DNA from 4 places in the Paenibacillus glycanilyticus genome. Region 1 is predicted to be linked to each of the others. Evidence: riboswitches for the same ligand, from Rfam matches in the RefSeq annotation. Region 1 holds a riboswitch; each other region holds the start of a gene.
What was found. Region 1 has a riboswitch for cyclic di-AMP ahead of ACR9FF_RS16275 (hypothetical protein). Riboswitches for the same ligand answer to the same signal wherever they lie in the genome.
Positions count from the first base shown of each region.

Region 2: linked by a shared signal. The riboswitch ahead of ACR9FF_RS00145 (3D domain-containing protein) and the one ahead of ACR9FF_RS16275 (hypothetical protein) in region 1 are both predicted to bind cyclic di-AMP.
Region 3: linked by a shared signal. The riboswitch ahead of ACR9FF_RS26155 (KamA family radical SAM protein) and the one ahead of ACR9FF_RS16275 (hypothetical protein) in region 1 are both predicted to bind cyclic di-AMP.
Region 4: linked by a shared signal. The riboswitch ahead of ACR9FF_RS29165 (hypothetical protein) and the one ahead of ACR9FF_RS16275 (hypothetical protein) in region 1 are both predicted to bind cyclic di-AMP.

Region 1 covers NZ_CP195155.1:3,532,077-3,535,326, forward strand. Annotated here, with positions in the region: gene ACR9FF_RS16270 (DUF2179 domain-containing protein) at 1-366, shown strand, start outside; cyclic di-AMP (ydaO/yuaA leader) riboswitch at 867-1,013, shown strand; gene ACR9FF_RS16275 (hypothetical protein) at 1,097-1,429, shown strand; cyclic di-AMP (ydaO/yuaA leader) riboswitch at 1,496-1,640, shown strand; gene ACR9FF_RS16280 (KamA family radical SAM protein) at 1,798-2,937, shown strand; gene ACR9FF_RS16285 (cation:proton antiporter) at 3,117-3,250, shown strand, end outside.
Region 2 covers NZ_CP195155.1:27,147-30,396, forward strand. Annotated here, with positions in the region: gene ACR9FF_RS00140 (TatD family hydrolase) at 1-292, shown strand, start outside; cyclic di-AMP (ydaO/yuaA leader) riboswitch at 476-685, shown strand; gene ACR9FF_RS00145 (3D domain-containing protein) at 930-2,063, shown strand; gene rnmV (ribonuclease M5) at 2,219-2,764, shown strand; gene rsmA (16S rRNA (adenine(1518)-N(6)/adenine(1519)-N(6))-dimethyltransferase RsmA) at 2,770-3,250, shown strand, end outside.
Region 3 covers NZ_CP195155.1:5,811,049-5,814,298, forward strand. Annotated here, with positions in the region: gene ACR9FF_RS26150 (alpha/beta hydrolase) at 1-874, opposite strand, end outside; gene ACR9FF_RS26155 (KamA family radical SAM protein) at 942-1,952, opposite strand; cyclic di-AMP (ydaO/yuaA leader) riboswitch at 2,135-2,273, opposite strand; gene ACR9FF_RS26160 (hypothetical protein) at 2,370-2,720, opposite strand; gene thiD (bifunctional hydroxymethylpyrimidine kinase/phosphomethylpyrimidine kinase) at 2,788-3,250, opposite strand, start outside.
Region 4 covers NZ_CP195155.1:6,459,337-6,462,586, forward strand. Annotated here, with positions in the region: cyclic di-AMP (ydaO/yuaA leader) riboswitch at 311-506, shown strand; cyclic di-AMP (ydaO/yuaA leader) riboswitch at 616-801, shown strand; gene ACR9FF_RS29165 (hypothetical protein) at 923-1,342, shown strand; gene kdpF (K(+)-transporting ATPase subunit F) at 1,484-1,561, shown strand; gene kdpA (potassium-transporting ATPase subunit KdpA) at 1,589-3,250, shown strand, end outside.

The DNA of each region.
Region 1 (3,250 bases):
CTTGTCCTAAACAATCTATCGAGTCCGATTCATATGGCGGCCTATTGCATGGGCTTTGGCATTGGCGTCTATCTGGGTAGCCGAATCGAAGAACAGCTCGCTCTTGGCTATTCGGTCGTTCAGGTGATTTCGAATTCGGTGAACACAAGCCTGCCGGACAAGCTTCGTCAATACGGATACGGCGTCACGTCATGGACCGGGGAAGGGCGGGATGGTCAGCGGCTTGTCATGCAGGTGCTGGTGAAGCGCAGCAACGAGAAGCGGCTGCTTGAACGAATCGAAGCGGATGCTCCAAAGGCATTCGTCATCTCGCATGAGCCCCGTCATTTCCGCGGAGGCTTCTGGGCGAAGTTGCTAGAGAAATAATGATCCGGAACATGCAGAGCGGATATTTCTAAAACAATGGAGTCGCATAATGATGCGGCTTTTTTGTTTTTTAATTAGGAAAGTACGACACGGGATTTGCTTTACAACTGGGGGTAAAGTATGGTTTAAACAATGCATTTGATGGGAGGGAATTGTCATCGATTCGATAGCGGTGCTCGATTATTATAAAATAAACAGAGAAGTTTCGAATGGCACGCAGATAACCGTTAAAGAAGCTAGGAAGCTGTACCTTTATAAAGAAAAGATTATGACAAAGTACAGGGAATTCCGCTTGGAGGATGTTTCGGATATGTCTTATAAAGAACTGGGGGAAGAGGAGGGGTTTCTTTATTTGCATACGAATCAAGGAGTTTTTCCTTTTATGATTTCTGTAAACCCTCAATCCTTTATGGATTCGTATTTTCAGCTTGTTAAACCGACACTCTGAAAACTGTCGTGCCTGATTCGATCATTTTGACTTTAAATATCTAAACGCTTACAATAAGTTTACGCTTAGTTTTCAGCTTGCTTGGCTGAAAAGCGGGGGAACCAATCCATTGGGGCGAATCATTTCACAATCAGAAATGTAGGATACCATCTTATCCGAGCCCGCCAGCTAACCTCGTCAGCAGTAGATGGGTCCATTACCTTATGCTTAATTTGATAAGAGACCCTTCATTTGTGGGGCTCTTTTTTTGTGCCCAGCAAATCTAACAAAGGGGAGATGAAAATGAAACATGCAGATTATCGTTCCGAAACGCAGGATTCTGATTCAGAAAATCCTCCGTATTTCGGAACCAAGGAAGACCATTTTCGGATCCTTAAAGTCGTGACCAGAAAATATGAATTTTATAAAAAAGCCGAAGAACATTTTTCATTTGCTTTTCTTGCAATGATGGTCATTAGTGTTATCACAAGGTATAGTAAGATCGTAACACTGCCAAAGATGATTTTTATGTGGGCACTTGTAATCTTATCCCTATTAGGGTTATGGACGATTGTAAACAAACGAATTTGGAAACAGAGAAAAATTTCATTGGAGAAGTATACTTCATTAAAATAACCAGGCTAGGAATAAAGTCCTTTATCTATTGCAGGAAATGTTTGACTAATCAAACATTAATGATACAATAAGTCTACGCTTAGTTTTCAGCCTTGGCTGAAAAGCGGGGGAACCAGTCAATTGGGGCGAATCATTTCGATAAATCAGAAATGTAGGGTACCATCTTACCCGAGTCCGTCAGCTAACCTCGTCAGCAGTGGATGGGTCAATTCCGACGCATGAAATCAACTTGAGATTGTCCGAGACCCTTTATTTCATTTAAGGGTCTCTTTTTATTTTATGACCCAGCTGATGAAGTTCTCTTGGCATTTTGACAATTTGGCTCCCTTTAATCTCCCTGTAGCAGGGCATCAAAGGAGCAAGGTCTAATGCAAAAAGTGAAGTACATTACGGATATTGCCAAAGTAAGTGCGTTGCCGGAGCAGGAAAGACAAGTGTTAAAGCCCATTACGGATAAGTTTGTATTTCGTGTGAATGATTATTATTTAAGCCTTATTGATTGGGAAGATCCTGACGATCCGATTCGCAAACTTGTTATTCCAAATGAAGGCGAACTGCTGGAATATGGCCGGTGGGATGCATCAGACGAGGATACGAATTATGTCGTTCCCGGATGTCAGCACAAGTATGCGACGACAGCGCTGCTTATCGTATCGGAAGTGTGCGGTTCCTATTGCAGGTATTGTTTTCGCAAACGTTTGTTTCGAAATGATGTGAAAGAAGCGATGGCAGACGTATCGCCTGGTATTGCCTATATAGCCTCGCATCCGGAGATAAACAATGTTCTTCTTACCGGGGGAGACAGTCTAATTCTGGCTACTTCCAAGCTCCGCTTCATTATCGAGCAGCTGCGTCAAATCGATCACGTCAAAATTATCAGGCTTGGTTCTAAAATGCCAGTATTTAATCCGATGAGAATCTATGAAGATGAAGAGCTGCTCGCTCTAATTCGCGAATTTTCCACGGAAGAGAAACGGATTTATGTGATGGCACATATTAATCATCCCAGGGAAATTACCGCGGAGGCTAAGCGAGGCTTCAAGGCGCTCCATGAAGCTGGAGCAATTGTAGTGAACCAGACACCTGTGTTAAAAGGAATTAATGATCAGCCGGCTGTACTGTCTGAACTCCTTGACCGTCTGTCATGGGCTGGTGTAACGCCTTATTATTTCTTTGTTAATCGGCCGGTTGCTGGCAATCGTGAGTTTGTGCTTCCGCTAGCAAAGGTATATCAAATGGTGGAGGAAGCAAAGGCTCTTACTTCCGGGTTAGGAAAACGTGTACGTTTATCGATGAGTCATACTTCGGGCAAAATCGAGATACTGGCAATCGATAATGGCAAAGCCTATTTGAAATACCATCAGTCTCGTGATAACGAATACGGTAAATTTATGATGCTGGATTGTCCGGAAGATGCTACCTGGTTTGATGATTTGCCAGGAAGCGAGCTGTATTGGAATAAACCGGTCAAGAAAAATGAAGCCATTATTTCCACCAATGAGTTGTAGCAGCTCTTTACAAGCGACAGTTGTTCATGTTAGATTATGGATAAATAAAGGAACGTCCGGAGGAGCCTGCCAACAGCGGGCTCCTTTTGTCTATTTATCCTGCATAAAGAGGTGAATGACGAAAGAGTGCTTTAGGAACACTGAAATGGATGTTGTTGTTAGAAACGGAGGATATCCCAATGGAATTATTTAATGAAACCCTTATTCAGCTGCTCATTCTGCTTGCCGTATCCATGTTTGTTATAGCCATTGCGAAGAAAATAAACCAGCCGTATTCCATCGCGCTTGTTATCGTAGGGCTCATTCTTGGCGT
Region 2 (3,250 bases), 3.2 Mb from region 1:
GGAAACGGCAAAAATGTGCCTCGATATGAACTTCTATATTTCGTTCGGCGGACCGGTCACTTTCAAAAATGCAAGGGTGCCAAAAGAGGTGCTTGCGAACGTTCCGCTTGACCGTCTTCTTATCGAAACGGACTCCCCATATTTGTCTCCACATCCATTTAGAGGGAAGAGAAATGAGAGCTCGTATGTGTCCCTGGTCGCAGAGGCAGCAGCGGAAATAACAGGAAAATCCAAGGAGGAAATCGCAGTTATTACAAGCGCAAACGGTAAAAAATGTTTTGGTATTGTTTAAAAACGGATTAAAACCGCTGAAATAAGGACTATAGCGGCGATAAAACTCTTTTTACTTGTTGGAATCGCCGATATTTGCCTTCAGAATCCTAAAATTTCGTTAAAATCGTCTTTTAACGCATCTTTACAATTCTGTGGTCAGGAATGTATGATTTTTCTCAGAGCTTTAACTTTTGTATTGGATTTCCAGTTTGCGCTTAATCTCCGAAAGCCGGAGAGCGGGGGAACCAACGACAGCGGATGCGTAGTTAAGACGTCTTGAAGCATCGCGTGGCGTATGAATTCTTCAGGGGTGAATTTTGCGGCGATTGCCATGAGCATTCGTTCCGCGGATAGGGCAGCTCTCTCGCCCGAACCCGTCAGCTAACCTCGTAAGCGATTATAGAGAGCGATCAACCTCGTGTATTCACCTTTTCCTGAATGTTTGATTACCCAGGAAGCCACGATCAGATCCTCTGTCGAAGGCTTCTTTTTATTTTCGATTTTCGCTATTCGGAAATAGTCTTTACAGGGTAAATCTTGGAGGTGGGAGGCCGTAACACTGGAGCGTGCTTGTCACGCCAATATACTTAATAGTCGCGTCAATAGTATCATGCGTAACAGTTTGGCGGCGGGGCTATGAAGGAGGACCGATAGAAGTGGGAATGATCCAGGCTAAGGAGACCCATGGGAAGCGATCATCCAGCATGACTTTCGCATTGCGATGGAAGCATGAAAACTTGCGTTTAATTGTTCTGAGTGCAATTATCTCAATCGCTATGACTTTCATGTTTTTGGTGTTGTTGTACGGATCGGCTGATAAGAGCGTATCCGTAGTAGTGAACGGACAAGAAACTGTTGTTAAGACAAAACAATGGGTCCTGCAACGCCTACTGGATGAACAAGCTATAACGGTTGGACCCTATGACGAGGTATCTCATCCTCTGAATGCGTCCATCAAAGACGGAGACCGCATCGAAATCAAGTACGCGGTTCCGGTTACCGTAAAAGCAGATGGCAAAACATCGACGGTGTACACGACAGAGAAAACAGTACAGGCGGCGATCGGGAAATTAAATATTCCTGTCCGCGATCAAGATAAAGTTATCCCGTCTCTCGATACTCAGATTTCGAAGGCAATGACGGTGACCGTTACCCGCATCGATACCAAGGTAGCAGAGAATGAACGGACTTTGCCGTTCTCGATCGTAAAGAAACAAGATCCTACCCTCGAGAAAGGGAAGGAGAAGCTGGTGCAATCCGGCAAGAATGGCGTCGTTATCGAGCGCGTGGAGAAAAAGTACGAGAACGGTGTTCTTGTCTCCTCCAAGCTGGTCGACAAGGTCGTTCAGAAGCATACGGTCAGTCAGGTCGTAGCGGTCGGATCGAAGAAGGACGTACATACGCTCTCGGCTGCGAGCACGGGCTCCTATACAAAGAGCGGCGTAACGTTTAAGGCAAAGAAGATTCTCAAGAATGTCACTTTAACCGCCTATTCGGCAGGCGTAGCTTCTACGGGCAAGGATGAGAGTCATCCGGGATACGGCATTACGGCTTCCGGCGCGAAGGTGAAGGAAGGCCGTACGATCGCGGTGGATCCGGATGTTATTCCAATTGGCTGGTGGGTGTACATCGAAGGCATTGGCTTCCGCAGAGCGGAGGATACGGGCAGCGCCATCAATGGCAACAAGATCGACGTTTACTTTGACAGCACAAGCTATGCCAATAAGTTCGGCCGGAAAAAAGGGTATACCGTATACGTGCTTGGACCAACCAAGCCAACCGCAAGCTAATGGCTTCACGCTATCGTATTTCATTGTTAAATATGCCATTATAAGAAGAGGCGCTGCCTCTTCTTTTTGTGTGTATGGAGATGCTAAGCAGGCTGCATAATCATTGACGGTGAAAGAAGAGCGAAAGTTGCTGCTTTGGAAAGGAATGTTCGCTTGTGATTAAGGAAATTATTGTGGTGGAAGGCAAAGACGATACGGTAGCCGTGAAGCGGGCCGTTGAGGCGGATACGATCGAAACGAACGGTTCTGCGGTTGGCGAGGAAGTGCTTCGCCGGATCGAGCTGGCGATGGAACGCAGAGGCGTTATTATATTTACGGACCCCGATCATGCGGGCGAGAGAATTCGCAAAATTGTCGCGCGGCGCGTGCCGGGCTGCAAGCATGCTTTTCTGCCGCAGGAGAAGGCCATGTACAAAGGCGATATCGGAATCGAGAACGCAAGCCCCGAAGCGATTCGTCAGGCGCTCTCCGAGCTGCGGACGGAGATGGCGGCGGGAGAAGGGGACATTACCTGGGAGGATCTGATGGAAGCGGGTCTTATCGTCCATCCGGACGCGGCAAACCGCCGTCTTCGGATGGGCAAGCTGCTTGGGATCGGATATGCGAACGGCAAGCAGTTTTTCAAACGGTGTACAAGCTTCCGGATCTCCCGCGAAGAATTCGCGGAGGCTCTGCGTACGATGGAACAGGGACAGGAGTGAACGGTATGAGCGGAAACGATATGAAGGCGATTGAAGTAGCAACGCCGAAACGCACGAAGGAAATTATCGCGAAGTATGGCTTCTCGTTTAAGAAGAGCTTGGGCCAGAACTTCCTGATTGATCAAAATATTTTGCACAAGATCGTAAACGCGGCCGGACTCGACAAGACGAAGGGCGCTCTTGAGATCGGACCGGGCATCGGCGCGCTCACGCAGCATCTGGCTGCGGCAGCGGGCACGGTAACGGCTATTGAGATCGACAACCGGCTTATTCCGATACTGGGTGACATTCTGGCGGGCGAGGAGCATGTGAAGGTCGTGCATGGCGACGTGCTTAAGCTGGATCTGAAAAAGCTGTTCGAGGAGCGTTTCGCTGACGTGACTGGCGTAAGCGTCGTGGCGAACCTGCCGTATTATGTGACGACTCCGATTCTGATGAAGCTGCTGGAAGAGCGTCTGCCGCTCGAGAACATCGTCGTCATGATTC
Region 3 (3,250 bases), 2.3 Mb from region 1:
TGACATAAGGATTACGGACTTCCTCCTCATGCGGCAGATAAAGCTCCCAAGCCTTTCTGCCTTCCGGATCGGCATCGGTAGGCCGTCCAATCCCCAGCATCGGATCAATCATCGCTTTTTGCTCATCCGACATTTCGAATTGGGACAACTCCCACTGATAACCGTTCACCCCATTAAGGAAGGTCACGCATGGATAAATGAGCACCTGCTGAGCTACCATGCGAGTACCCAGATCCCGGTCCTTGGTTGCTACGGCGGCCGACAGATTGCCGCCGGCACTATCGCCGCCTACCGCAATCCGGTTCCGGTCGATGCCGTATTCCTCGGCATGCTCGTAAATATATTGAACGGCATTAAAGCAATCGTTAAATCCGTTAGGGAACTTATGCTCCGGAGCCAAGGAATAATCAATATTAAAGACTACGGCATCGGCCAGCTCGGCAATCAGCCGGCAAGGGTTCTCCACCGCAAACACGGTACCGCCGATCCAGCCGCCGCCGTGAATATAAATGAGACAAGGTTTATTAGGCTTCCGCATCGATTTGCGCGGATAATACCGCCATAGGCCAACCTCATTGTCGCCAAGCTTTACGCGTTCGTAACCGGTGTAAATCTCCACCGTATTCAAATTACGGTTCGGAAATCCCATGGAATCGCGTATAAGCCGAAGCTGCTCCTCCGGCGACGGAGGCTGGTCCGTGGCAGCCTTTTGTTCCCCCGCCCATTTCCTAATAATCTGAAGCTCGTAGGGATCCAGATAACCGGCCCTTGTCTCTTCCGGATTAACCTTTACAATAACCTGCGTGCCGTTCAAGTTTGCTTCTTCCTGCTGAGCTTGCAGGTCGTTCACGATTTCCTGGCCGTATACTCTCATTGATAGAAGCCTCCCGGGATGTGAAATACGATCCCTTCTTACTTCTCCTTTTGCTTATGAACATCCTTTATTTATTCTTGGCAGGCTGACCGGACGGCAGATAGACCATATGATCATCGTGCTCCGACAAATCCTCCAGCCAAGATGCTTCAGGAGGACAATCCAGCATGATAAAACGGCCTTTTCCTTCTTCTTGATAGTGATGGTATTTCACGTAGGCTTTGCCGCCCTCTATATCCAGCAATTCAACCTTGCCGTAATCATGAGCCATCAGAAGCCGGATCCGCTTCCCAAGCTCCGCGGTTAGTTCTTTTGCTTGCTGAACGATGGAGAACTGCGTTTGCAGGGATAGACTAGACTCGGGATAAGAAGGATTAGGACGGTTAATGATAAAGGAATATGGCGAAACCCCAGCCTGGGACAGCTGATCGATCAGCTTGCCTAACAGAAGAGGATCATTATTAACGCCCTTGACAATAGGGGTTTGATTAAGAACGATTACGCCCGCTTGGTGAAGGGCATTAAAGGCTTTCTTCGCTTCGGCCGTTACTTCCCTCGGATGGTTAATCGTGGTCATTAAATAGATGCGTTTCTCCGGACTCGAGAACCGGCTTAACATCTCTAACAGTTCATGGTCCTCGTAAATCCTCATCGGATTATGAACCGGCATTCTGGAATCCAGCCTAATCGTGCCGATATGCTCGATATTCCGCAGCTGCTCGATTATTCGGGTCAGCTTTGAAATACCTAACATCAGGCTATCGCCCGTCAGCACAACCTTATGAATTTCGTTATGTTCGGCGATGTACGCAATTCCTTCCGCTGCCTGGGACACGGGAAGAAGAACCATCGACTGATAAATGTGCTTGCAGCCGGCAGCTTCCCAAGAAAACTCCTGGAGCCCGTGAGGGGCTTCCCCCGCAGCCGCAATCAGATGCTTACGGATCGGATCCTTCGGATCATCCCAGTCAATCAGGTTTAAGTAATAATCATTGACGCGAAAATGCTTCTTAAGCCGTTCTCTTTCCGCCTCCGACAGACCTGCCGATCTACTGTTATCGGCCATTGGTTGTACCATTTCGCATCCCTCCAAAAGGTTATTAAAAGCATCACCTATGCCGGGAAGTCCATCCCACCTCCACGAAAAATGAAAAAAAAGACCCCCGCAGCACAGAGCATGGATATGGTCTGTGCGCAATTTGGGCCTTTAAAACAGAAAAAGACCCTCCAAGGGTCTATCGTTTGCAATGTTATTCGCAAAAGACCCATCTCAAAGCTGACGAGGTTAGCTGACGGACTCGGGATAGATGGTTCCCTACAGCCGATAACCGGCTGATTCGCCCCAAAAGATTGGTTTCCCCGCTTCTCGGCAACGCCGAGAACTAAGCTTATTATAATTATCTCACAATTCGTAATATTGTCAACAATTAATCAGTAAAAATCCCCGCCCAAATTCCCGAGGAAGATTGGGCGGGGTTATGTTAAATCTCTGCGGTCATTTCTTATCCACTTGAAGAAGAAATAAGTGCTTAACCGAAAACGTATCCTTGATGGTATCCTCCGAAATAACGTTCAGCTTGATGAGACCGGCGATTTTGGAGGTATCGGGCTTCGAGAGCAGCCGCCATACATCGGGATCTGGAAGAGCAGCATACAGCTTGCTCTCATCGAATTCCTTGCGCTCCTGGGAAACAATCTTCACCTTGTAGCTGCCTACCTCCAGTTCGGAGAGGTCCAGCTCGGCGCAATGCTGTATAATTTCACCGCGCAGCTCGGATAATTCCTGCTCGATTTCCTTCTGTTTTTGCTTAAGCTGATAATAACGCCTGACTTTGTTATCCTCCACCTTATTCACGCTCCTCTTCATCATATGTATGACGGGAAGCGCGGAATTAGGACTGGATCTTGTCCCGCTATCTAACGGCTAGTCCTCTCTTGCGATAGGCCCAATGATTTGTTGGGCCATGCCCGCTGCCGATGGCAATGCCATCTTCAATGGCTGCCTGTATATAGGCTTTTGCCTGGCGTACGGCTTCCTCGATGTCAAGCCCTTGCGCGAGACCTGCAGTAAGAGCAGCCGAATACGTACAGCCGGTCCCATGGGTACGGGCCGTCTCGATCCGTCTGCCCGCCAGCTCGCTGTAGCCGCTGCCGTCGAAGAGCAGATCCACCGCTTCGGTTCCCGCTTCATGCCCGCCCTTGATCAGGACATAACGGGCGCCAAGGCTGGACAGCTTTTTCGCCGCTTCAAGCTTGTCGGCCTTGTTGCGTACGGCCATACCGGTCAGATGCTCGGCTTCCGGAATGTTTGGCGTTACGATCATCGTCAGAGGCAGCAGCTTGCGGGTTAAAGCCCGCACGGCCTCTACCTGAAGG
Region 4 (3,250 bases), 2.9 Mb from region 1:
AACCGCATACTGCTCCTATTGTCCCAAAATTAGCTGACGAAAACAAGGGGCGAAAAAGTCCAATCGTTCCAGAATACGCCCATTCCTCCCTCTTATCTGGCAACCCGGATAAACCAATTTAGGCTTGGCATATACCTAAGTTTCACAACGAATTGCAGCATTCGGGAGATATAAGGTCCAAGAAGGAGCATGGTAGAGTTCCCTCCAAATGTAAACGCTCTAACCAAACTCCTTGTCAGAATTAGACAATATGCCGCCTCTACGGTTCATTTACAACTTCGGCCGTCAGGCGTAATATACGATTCAGCAAATGTAACAATCGCTGAGTTTCCGTTAAGGGAAACGGGGGAACCAATCGATAAGCGGCATGGCAACGGTGTGAGAGCCGGCGCGGCATGCTTATCCGGGGTGAATCCGGGAAAAGGCTGCGCGCGGCCGAACCCGGTAGGGCGACTCTCACCGTCCGAATCCGTCAGCTAACCTCGTAAGCGATGAAAATGCGACTGCCCATTAGGCAGGGCATTTTCCAAGTAGAGAGGATGATGTGATCTTGTGACCTTTAAAGGCCGCGGGGATCTTTCCTCTGCGGCTTTTTCTCATGCCATTTTTAATCAACTGTCTTTATCGCTTAATCCCCTTCTCGGGGAACGGGGGAACCAATCGGACGGGCGGCTGTTCCATACAGCCAGCTTGTCCACGGGGTGAATCGCCGAAGCAGCGCGGGACGCGCGGCATCGGCGTAGGGCGACTCTTACGCCCGAATCCGTCAGCTAACTTCGTCAGCGTACCAAGAGAGGCAACGATGATCGTGAATATAGGCGCGGTTTATTTTCTGCTGCGCTTATAAGCCGCGTGAAGAGTCCCTCTTCCGCGGCTTTTTTGTTTGTCGTTGATTCCTCTAACGAAAAGAGGAGCGTAAACCATGGACGATTATATACTCGTCTCCGCACCCAACGTGCAGGGCGAGGATTTCATTAAACAGCTGCTGCGCCGGCATATCCCGTTTGCCGCCATCGTAAACAACAAGACCGAATACGAGCGGATGCTGGAGCTTGGCGTATCCACGATCATCGTCATTAATACAACCGATGAAGCCACCTGGCGTGTTCCGGAGCTCCCCGTCGGACGGATCTTTTTATTCGAAAGAAGCTTGAACCTGTGCTGCCGTTATATCCAGATCTGCCGCAGCTGGACATCCAAATCGATCTGCGTCGTTACGGACAGCGCGAATCCCCGTCTGATCTATAAAGGGATGGGCGCCAATTACGTCATTCATTCCAGCCATGCGGATACTTCTTTTTTAATCATAAACGACCTCATGGCGAGCCAAGATAATCGGTAAGGTCGAAAGTTATTCGCCATTCTTTTAGGAGGAATTTGCTATGCAGGATATCTATATGGTGCTGCTTCTGGCAGCGATATTCATACTTTTCGCCGGCTTTATGCAATGGTGCGACCGGGCTATTCAAGAGGAGGATAAGCGATGATCGTCACGTTAGTGCTTGCCCTGTTTCTTTTTCTTTACTTGATTTACGCCTTGATCAATCCGGAGAAATTTTAAAACCTTATCGATCGCTGGGAGGCCACAATGGATATTTTACAGCTCATTATCGTGATTGGCGTGCTCGTACTGCTCGTCAAACCGCTCGGAACCTACGTGTACCACGTGTACTCGGATCAACCGAACCGGACCGACCGTTTATTCGGCGGCATAGAACGGTTCATCTATAAAGTCATCGGGCTGAAATCGCGTGACGGCATGACTTGGAAAAAGTACGCGTTAAGCTTCCTTCTTACGAATATCGTGCTCGTCGCGCTCAGTTATCTGATTCTGCGGCTGCAGGGCAGCCTTCCGGGCAATCCCAACGGCATCGGCGCTATGGAAGAAACGCTGTCGTTCAATACCGTCATCAGCTTTATTACGAATACGAACCTGCAGCATTACAGCGGCGAAACGGGGCTGTCCTATTTCTCGCAGATGGCCGTCATCATGATGATGATGTTCACCTCGGCGGCTACCGGCTTCTCGGTTGCGATTGCTTTTATCCGCGGCTTAACGAGCAGAGGCAGCACAATCGGCAATTTCTTTACCGATTTCGTGAAATCCCACACGCGGATTTTCCTGCCGCTCGCAACGCTTATTACGCTGGTTCTCGTGGCTCTTCACGTGCCGCAGACGCTGCAGCCTAACGTAACGGCAACAACGCTGGAAGGAGCAACGCAAAGCATCGCCATCGGGCCGGTTGCTTCGCTGGAATCGATCAAGCATCTGGGTACTAACGGCGGCGGCTTTATGGGAGCTAACTCGGCGCATCCTTTCGAGAATCCAAGCCCGCTGACGAACGTGATCGAGATTTTGTCCATGTGGGCGCTGCCTGCTTGTCTTCCTTATGTATACGGCCGTTTCGCCGGCAACCGCAAGCAAGGCTGGGTTGTGTTTGGCGCCATGATGTCGCTGTTCCTGGTATTTCTCGCGACGGTCTACACGGCTGAGCTGCACGGCAACCCGGTACTGAACAACCTTGGCGCAGACGCCTCGCAAGGCAGCATGGAAGGCAAGGAAGTCCGGTTCGGCATTGCCCAGTCCTCCCTCTTTACGGCGGTGACGACGGCGGCTACTACCGGTTCGGTCAACAACATGCATGATACGCTGACTCCGATCGGCGGTCTTGTTCCGCTGGCGGAGATGATGCTTAACGTCGTGTTTGGCGGCAAAGGCGTTGGTCTCGTCAATATGTTGATGTACGCGATTCTTGCCGTCTTTATCGCGGGACTAATGGTCGGTCGGACACCGGAGTTTCTCGGACGGAAAATCGAACCGAAGGAAATGAAGCTGATCGCGATCGCGATTCTCGTCCACCCGTTTATCATCTTGGCGCCAACCGCCATTGCTTTCCTGACGGATCTTGGCCAAGGTGCCATTACGAATCCGGGCTTTCACGGCATCTCGCAGGTGCTCTATGAATACACTTCTTCGGCTTCGAATAACGGCTCCGGCTTTGAAGGTCTTGCCGACAATACGCCGTTCTGGAACATGACGACCGGCCTTGTCATGCTGCTTGGACGGTATGTATCGATGATTGCCATGCTGGCTGTTGCCGGATCCCTGGTCCGCAAAAATACCGTACCGGAGACGATCGGCACATTCCGGACGGACAACGTGCTGTTTGGCGGCATTCTAGTAGGAACCGTCGTTATAGTTGGCGCGCTTACGTTCCTGCCTGCCGTTGTACTTGGACCTATTGCAGAG